One region of the Pelagibius sp. 7325 genome, then DNA from elsewhere that is predicted to be linked to it. Evidence: predicted binding sites of a transcription regulator. Region 1 holds the regulator's gene; the other holds the start of a gene.

The links. The regulator LexA, encoded in region 1, represses DNA repair genes until DNA is damaged. The targets are predictions, from matches to a motif close to ATGTTCTANTTTGGTTC.
Region 2: a site for LexA is predicted at 1,776-1,792, ahead of WDC82_RS02915 (PA0069 family radical SAM protein). Genes of this name have one in related genera too.

Annotation. Positions count from the first base shown of each region.
Region 1 covers NZ_JBBKAH010000009.1:264,247-267,653, forward strand. Annotated here, with positions in the region: gene glp (gephyrin-like molybdotransferase Glp) at 1-1,210, shown strand, start outside; gene lexA (transcriptional repressor LexA) at 1,409-2,137, shown strand; gene WDC82_RS19655 (ComEC/Rec2 family competence protein) at 2,131-3,407, opposite strand, start outside.
Region 2 covers NZ_JBBKAH010000002.1:214,886-218,292, reverse strand. Annotated here, with positions in the region: gene WDC82_RS02920 (cation:proton antiporter) at 1-562, opposite strand, end outside; gene WDC82_RS02915 (PA0069 family radical SAM protein) at 620-1,750, opposite strand; gene WDC82_RS02910 (NADH:flavin oxidoreductase/NADH oxidase) at 2,000-3,112, opposite strand; gene WDC82_RS02905 (helix-turn-helix domain-containing protein) at 3,312-3,407, shown strand, end outside.

The DNA.
Region 1 (3,407 bases):
GGCGCTGGCGCGCATCGTCGGGTCCTTCGCGCCGCTGCCGTCCGAGACCGTGAGCATCGCCGAGGCCTTCGGCCGCGTGCTCGCCGCCGACGTGACGGCCCGCGTCACCCAGCCGCCGCACGCTGTCTCCGCCATGGACGGCTATGCCGTGCGCGCCGCGGACGTCGTGAAGGTCCCGGCGACCCTGGACGTCATCGGCGCGGTGCCGGCCGGCGGCCTCTTCGAGGGCACCCTCGCGCCGGGCCAGGCGGTGCGCATCTTCACCGGCGCGCCGCTGCCGCCGGGCAGCGATGCCATCGTCATCCAGGAGGATACCGAGGCCGCCGACGGGCCGGACGGCAAGAAGGTCACGGTGAAGGAGTCCTGCAGGCCGGGCAACTACGTGCGCCCGGCCGGGCTCGACTTCGCCGCGGGCGATCCGGGCCCGCGCGCCGGGCGCCTGCTGACGGCGCGCGACGTCGGTCTGATCGCCGCCATGAATCATCCCTGGGTCGCGGTGCGGCGGCGCCCGCGCGTCGCCATCCTCGCCACCGGCGACGAGGTGGTGATGCCCGGCGAGCCGCTGGGCCCGAGCCAGATCGTCAGCTCCAACGGCCTTGCCCTCGCCGCCTTCGTGCGCGCCTGCGGCGGCGAGCCGGTGCAACTCGGCATCGCCGCCGACCGCGAAGACAGCCTCGTTGCCTTGGCCGCCGGCGCCAAGGGTGCCGACCTGCTGCTGACCGCCGGCGGCGCCTCGGTTGGCGAGCACGACCTGGTGCAGAAGGTGCTGGGGCGCCAGGGCATGCAGCTCGACTTCTGGAAGATCGCCATGCGCCCGGGCAAGCCACTGATGTTCGGCCAGCTGGGCGGCACCCCTGTCATCGGCCTGCCGGGCAACCCGGTCTCCGCCGTGGTCTGCTCGCTGCTCTTCGCCCGCCCGGCGCTGAATGCCCTGCTCGGCCTCGACGTGCCGGCGCATCCGGTGGAACAGATGGTGCTGGGCGCCGACCTGCCGCAGAACGACCGCCGGCAGGACTACCTGCGCGCCACTGTCGCCAAGAACGGCGACGGGCGCCGCACGGCGACACCCTATGGCCGCCAGGATTCCTCCATGCTGGCCCTCCTCGCCGCCGCCGACGGCCTCATCGTGCGGGCCCCCCACGCCCCGGCCGCGGCCAAGGGCGACCAGGTCGAGGTCCTGGCGCTGCAGCAGCTGCTGCCCGGCGTCTGACCCCCTACACCTGACCCCTGCGCCCGGTTTTCCGCCCTTTTTTGCTATCCTTTTGCGCGGCCCGACCCCTGCCAGGTTCCGGACATAGCTCTTGACGCTGTTTGAGAACTAAACTAGAACACGAGGGAAGGTTTTTGTTTTGTTCCACATTTTGTGTCTCATTCGTGACGAACGACGACACCCGGGGGTCCAGCAACGATGCTCACCAGAAAGCAGCACGAGCTTCTGCTCTTCATTCATCAGCATCTGCAAAAGAACGGTGTTTCTCCTTCCTTCGACGAGATGAAGGAGGCGCTGGCCCTGAAGTCCAAATCCGGCATCCACCGGCTGATCACCGGCCTGGAGGAGCGCGGCTTCATCCGCCGCCTGCCCCACCGGGCCCGCGCCGTCGAGGTGATGCGCCTGCCCAATGATATCGAGGCGGCCAACCAGTCCCATGAGGAAGCGCCGGCGCCCGCGGTGCCGCGTACCGGTTTCGCGCCGAAGGTGATCCGCGGCGGCTTTTCCTCCTCCATTCCCGGCGCCCAGGCCGGCGGCGACAGCGAGGCCCTGCAGCTGCCGCTATACGGGCGCATCGCCGCGGGCACGCCGATCGAGGCGCTGCGCGACTATTCCAACTACGTCGACGTCCCCGCCGCCCTGATGGGGACCGGCGAGCACTATGCCCTGGAGGTGGACGGCGATTCGATGATCGACGCCGGCATCCTGGACGGCGACACCGTGGTCATCGAGCGCTGCGAGACGGCCGAGAACGGCGCCATCGTGGTGGCCCTGATCGACAACGAGGAAGCCACCCTGAAGCGGCTGCGCCGCAAAGGCGGCGCCGTGGCGCTGGAGCCGGCCAACAAGGCCTACGAAACCCGCATCTTCCCACCCGAGCGGGTCACCATCCAGGGACGCCTCGTCGGCCTGCTCCGCCGCTACTGATCTTCGTCTTCCGATAGCCACTCGGGCCGCCGCGCCGGAAACGGCGACCACGGCCGCGCGCCCTGCTGGCGCGCCACTGTGCGGACGGTGATCCCCCCGCCCTCCAGCCACACCGCATGGGCGCCGTAGCGCCAGAGGTCGAAGCGGTCGATGACCACCGCCGGTCCCGCGCAGGGCTGACGGCGCAGCGGTTCCAGGCTGATCACCACGTCGGCCCGGCCGCAGTCGTCGTCGGCCGCGCGCGGGTCCTGCAGGACGGCGACGCGCAGCGTTTCTTGCGTATAAAGACAGCCGAGCGGATCGCAACTCAGGCGCCCTGCCGCCGCCTCGCCAAGCTTCGGCCAGGTCACGGTCTCCGCCGCAAAGGCCTGGCGCTCCCAGGTTTCCAGCACGAAGCGGCTGCCGCGCTGGGAGGGCACCCAGAGCCGGCCCTCCGGATCGCGCAGCGCGACCTGGCGGGCGTCGCCGCTGACCAGCAGGCTTGGCGGGTCGAAGGCGAGCGGGCTCAGCGCACCGGCCAGAATCACCGGCAGCGCCGCCCAGCGCCAGCGGCCGCGCCAGAGGCAGAGCCACAGCCCGCCGAGCACGGCGAGGCCGAGGCCCCAGTCGGGCATCGGCGGTACCTGCAGCACCGCCGCCGGCCAGCCGGACACGGTGGCGGCAACGGTCAGCAGCAGCTCGATGCCCCAGCCCATGGGCGCAAGCGCCAAGCCCTCCAGCCCGAACGGCATGAGCAGTACCGCCAGCACCGCCCAGGGCATGATCCAGAACGCGGTCAGCGGCACGGCGAGGAGGTTCGCCGGCAGGCCGTAGAGCGCCAGGCGGTGGAAGTGGAAGGCGGCGAAGGGGCCGGTTGCCAGCATGGCGATCACCGAGGTCGCGGCGACGCCGGCGACGTAGCCGGCCAGCCGCCCCAGCGGCCCGCGCGCCGTCTCCCGCATCGGCCGGCGCCATTCCCAGGCCTCGTAGGCCGCGATCAGCGCGGTGACGGCGGCGAAAGACATCTGGAAGCTCGCAGTCATCAGGCTCTCCGGCGCCACCAGCAGGATCACCGCCGCGGCGCAGGCGACGAGACGCAGCGACAGCGCCCGCCGGTCCAGCAGGACGGCCAGAAGCACGATCATGACCATGAGGAAGGCCCGCTCGGCCGGGATGCTGGCGCCGACCAGGTTCAGGTAGACAAAGGCGCCGGCGGCGGCCGCCACGGCGGCGGCCTTCTTGATCGGATAGCGCAGGGCGACGCCGGGCAGCAGCGCGAGGCCCGCGCGCA
Region 2 (3,407 bases), on a different contig from region 1:
AGATGACGATCTTTCCAATGGCCAGGGCACCGATGCCGCCGTCGCCGTGAAAGGCGCCGATGATGAGGATCATCGGGATCACCGCCAGGTCCTGGGCGATCAGGATGCCGATGGTGACGTAGCCGACGCGGGTGCGCTTCTCGCCGATCTCCTCCAGCATCTTGATCGCGACGGCGGTCGACGACAGCGCCACCACGAATCCGACCACCACGGTCAGCGCCATCGGCCAGTCGAGCAGCAGGCCCAGGAGGTACATGCCGAGGAAGGCGACGACGATCTGGAACGCGGTGGTCAGCACCGCCACCTTCCACACCGCGCGGAAGTCGCGCAGGTTCAGCTCCATGCCGATGAAGAACAGCAGCATGAGGACGCCCAGCTCGGCCAGCAGCTGGACCTGCTCGCGGCTCTGCACGAAGCCGAAGCCGGAGGGGCCGAGCACTGCGCCGGCGATGATGTAGCCCAGCAGGATCGGCTGGCGGAAATGGCGCATCAGCAAGCCGCAGGCCATCGCGCCCACGACGACGATGGCCAGTTCGGTGATGTTGCTGGTGTGGCCTTCCATGCCGGAAAGCTAACACAAATCAGCGTTTAAGGGATTAACGGGGGAAGCGGAGGGCCCTCACAGCAGCGACAGCTGGCGCTTGTCGGCCTGTTTTGCCGCGTCGCGCGGCGCGGCGAACCGGGTGACGTCCAGCGGCGCCAGGCCGCGGTTCAAGCCCAGGCGCCGCTCGGCCTGCTTGAAGCGGGTGCGCAGCAGGTCGGCGTAGACGCCGCTGCCGCGCTGGCGCAGGCCGAACTCGGACTGGTAGAGCCCGCCCTCCCGGGTGTCGCGTACCAGGTTCAGCACCTTCGCCTTGCGCTCGGGAAAGTGCGTCTCCAGCCACTCGGTGAAGAGTTCCTTGATCTCCAGCGGCAGGCGCAGCAGCACGTAGCCGGCGTGCCTGGCGCCGGCGCGCACGGCAGCGTCCAGCAAGGCCTCCAGCTCGGCGTCGTTGATCGCCGGGATCATCGGTGCGGTCAGCACGCCGGCCGGCACGCCCGCGGCGTTGAGGGTACGCAGCGCCTCCAGACGGCGCTCGGGGGTCGGCGCGCGCGGCTCCATCACCCGCGACAGCTTCCTGTCCAGGCTGGTCAGCGAGATCATCACCCGCACCAGGTTCTCGCGCGCCATGGGCGCCAGAATGTCGAGATCGCGCAGCACCAGGTTGGACTTGGTGACGATGGTGAAGGGATGGCGGGTCTCCTTCAGCACTTCCAGGATGGCGCGGGTGATGCCGAGGCGTCGCTCGACCGGCTGGTAGGGGTCGGTGTTGGTGCCCAGCGCGATGGGCTCCGCCTTGTAGGCCTTGCGCGCAAGTTCCTTGCGCAGCAGCGCGGCCGCTTCGGGCTTGGCGAGGATCTTGGTCTCGAAGTCGAGCCCCGGGGAATAGCCGAGCCAGGCGTGGCTCGGCCGCGCGAAGCAGTAGATGCAGCCGTGCTCGCAGCCCCGGTAAGGGTTGATCGAGCGGTCGAAGGGGACGTCCGGCGAAGAATTGCGGGTGATGATGCTGCGGGTCGCGTCCCAGGTCACCTCGGTCGGAGGAGCCGCGGGGGACATTGGCGGTTCGCCGAAGCCGTCCGGTCCGACGCTGCCGTCCGGATCGTTCCAGCCGTCGTCGATGGCGACCCGGGTGAAGGGCTCGTAGCGGCCGCTCGCGTTGCTGACGGCGCCACGGCCCTTCTTCGGTCGGTCGGGGATCAGATCAACCATGGAGGGGAACGTAGCCCCAAACCATGAATAAAACAAGAACAAAACAGGAAAATAAACGCTTGTAGCCGGCGGAATCCCTGGTCCGAATCGGCGCCACCGATTCGTCAGGATTGCTTCGCCGAACCACTACTTCAACTAGCGGTCGGGGTTGTCAGGACTACAAAATCTAGCTCGGTCCCCGGCCGCCGGAACACGGCATGTTCTCCGATGTTCTTGTCGCATGCCGTGTTTCCGGGGCGCGGCTGCAACTTATGCGGCGGCCTCGGCGCGCTGCGGGCGGTAGCGCGCCAGCCAGTGGGCATAGGGCGCCGGCAGCACCCAGGCCGGATCGGCGACGCCGAGGGCCAGCGCCGCCTCGTAGGGCCAGTGGGGGTTCGCGAGCAGGGCACGGCCCAGCATGACGAGATCGACCTGGCCGTCGCGGATCAGGGCGTCGGCCTCTTGCGGATCGTTGATGAACCAGCTGGTCGCCGTCGGGATGCCGGCTTCCTTGCGCACCCGCGCGGCGAGCGGCGCCATGAAGGCGGGGCCCCAGGGGATCTGCGCGCCGGGGATGGAAAAGCCGATGCTGACGTCCAGCAGGTCCAGGCCCTTGGCGGCGAACACCCGCGCCAGGGCGATCGCTTCCTCGAAGGTCTCTTCGCGGCCGTCGAACTCAATGACGCCCAGGCGCGCGGTCAGCGGCAGGTTTTCCGGCCAGACGGCGCGCACCGCCTCCAGGGTCTCCACCAGGAAGCGGCTGCGGTTCTCGAAGGTGCCGCCGTATTCGTCGTCGCGCTGGTTGGAGTGCGGCGACAGGAACGACTGCGCCAGGTAGCCGTGGGCGAAGTGCAGCTCCAGCCACTCGAAGCCGGCGGCGCGGGCGCGTTCGGCGGCGGCGACGTAGTCCTGCTGCACGCGGGCGATGTCGCCTTTAGTCATGGCGCGCGGGCGGCGCGGCAGGTTGGCGCCGAAGGGCAGGGCGGAGGGGGCGATGGTCTCCCAGGCGCGCGGATCGCCCAGCGGGATATGGTCGTCACCTTCCCAGGGGCGGTTGGCGCTGGCCTTGCGGCCGGCATGGGCGATCTGGATGCCCGGCACCGCGCCGGCCGCCTTGATGGCCGCGACGGCGGGCGCGAAGGCCTCGGCCTGGCGCTGGTTCCACAGCCCGGCGCAGCCCGGCGTGATGCGCCCTTCCGGCGATACGGCGGTCGCCTCGGCGACCACCAGCCCGGCGCCGCCGCGCGCGAGGCCGGCCAGATGCGCATGGTGCCAGTCGTTGATCACGCCCTCGGTGGCGGAGTACTGGCACATGGGCGAGACGGCGATGCGGTTCTTGAGGGTGACGTCCTTGAGGGAGAAGGGGGAGAACAGCGACGACATGGGGGGTCCCTTCGGGTTCGGGTTCCAGTTTGGGTTGGGTCGGCGCCGCCGGGGTTGTGTGAACCCGGGAGCGCGCCTATATGTTCGATAGTTCGATAATATTCGAATAAACGAAATATGGAGACCCGCCGCCGCGGTTCAAGAGCTATACTCGCCGGAAGTTTTGCGGACGAATTTTTCAGGAGGACGGAGGCCGCCCATGCGCACCCTCAAGCACCCCAAGGCCGGGGAGATCGAGCTGACCCGGGTACTCTATGCCCTCAGCGACCCGGTGCGCCTCGACGTGGTGCGCCAG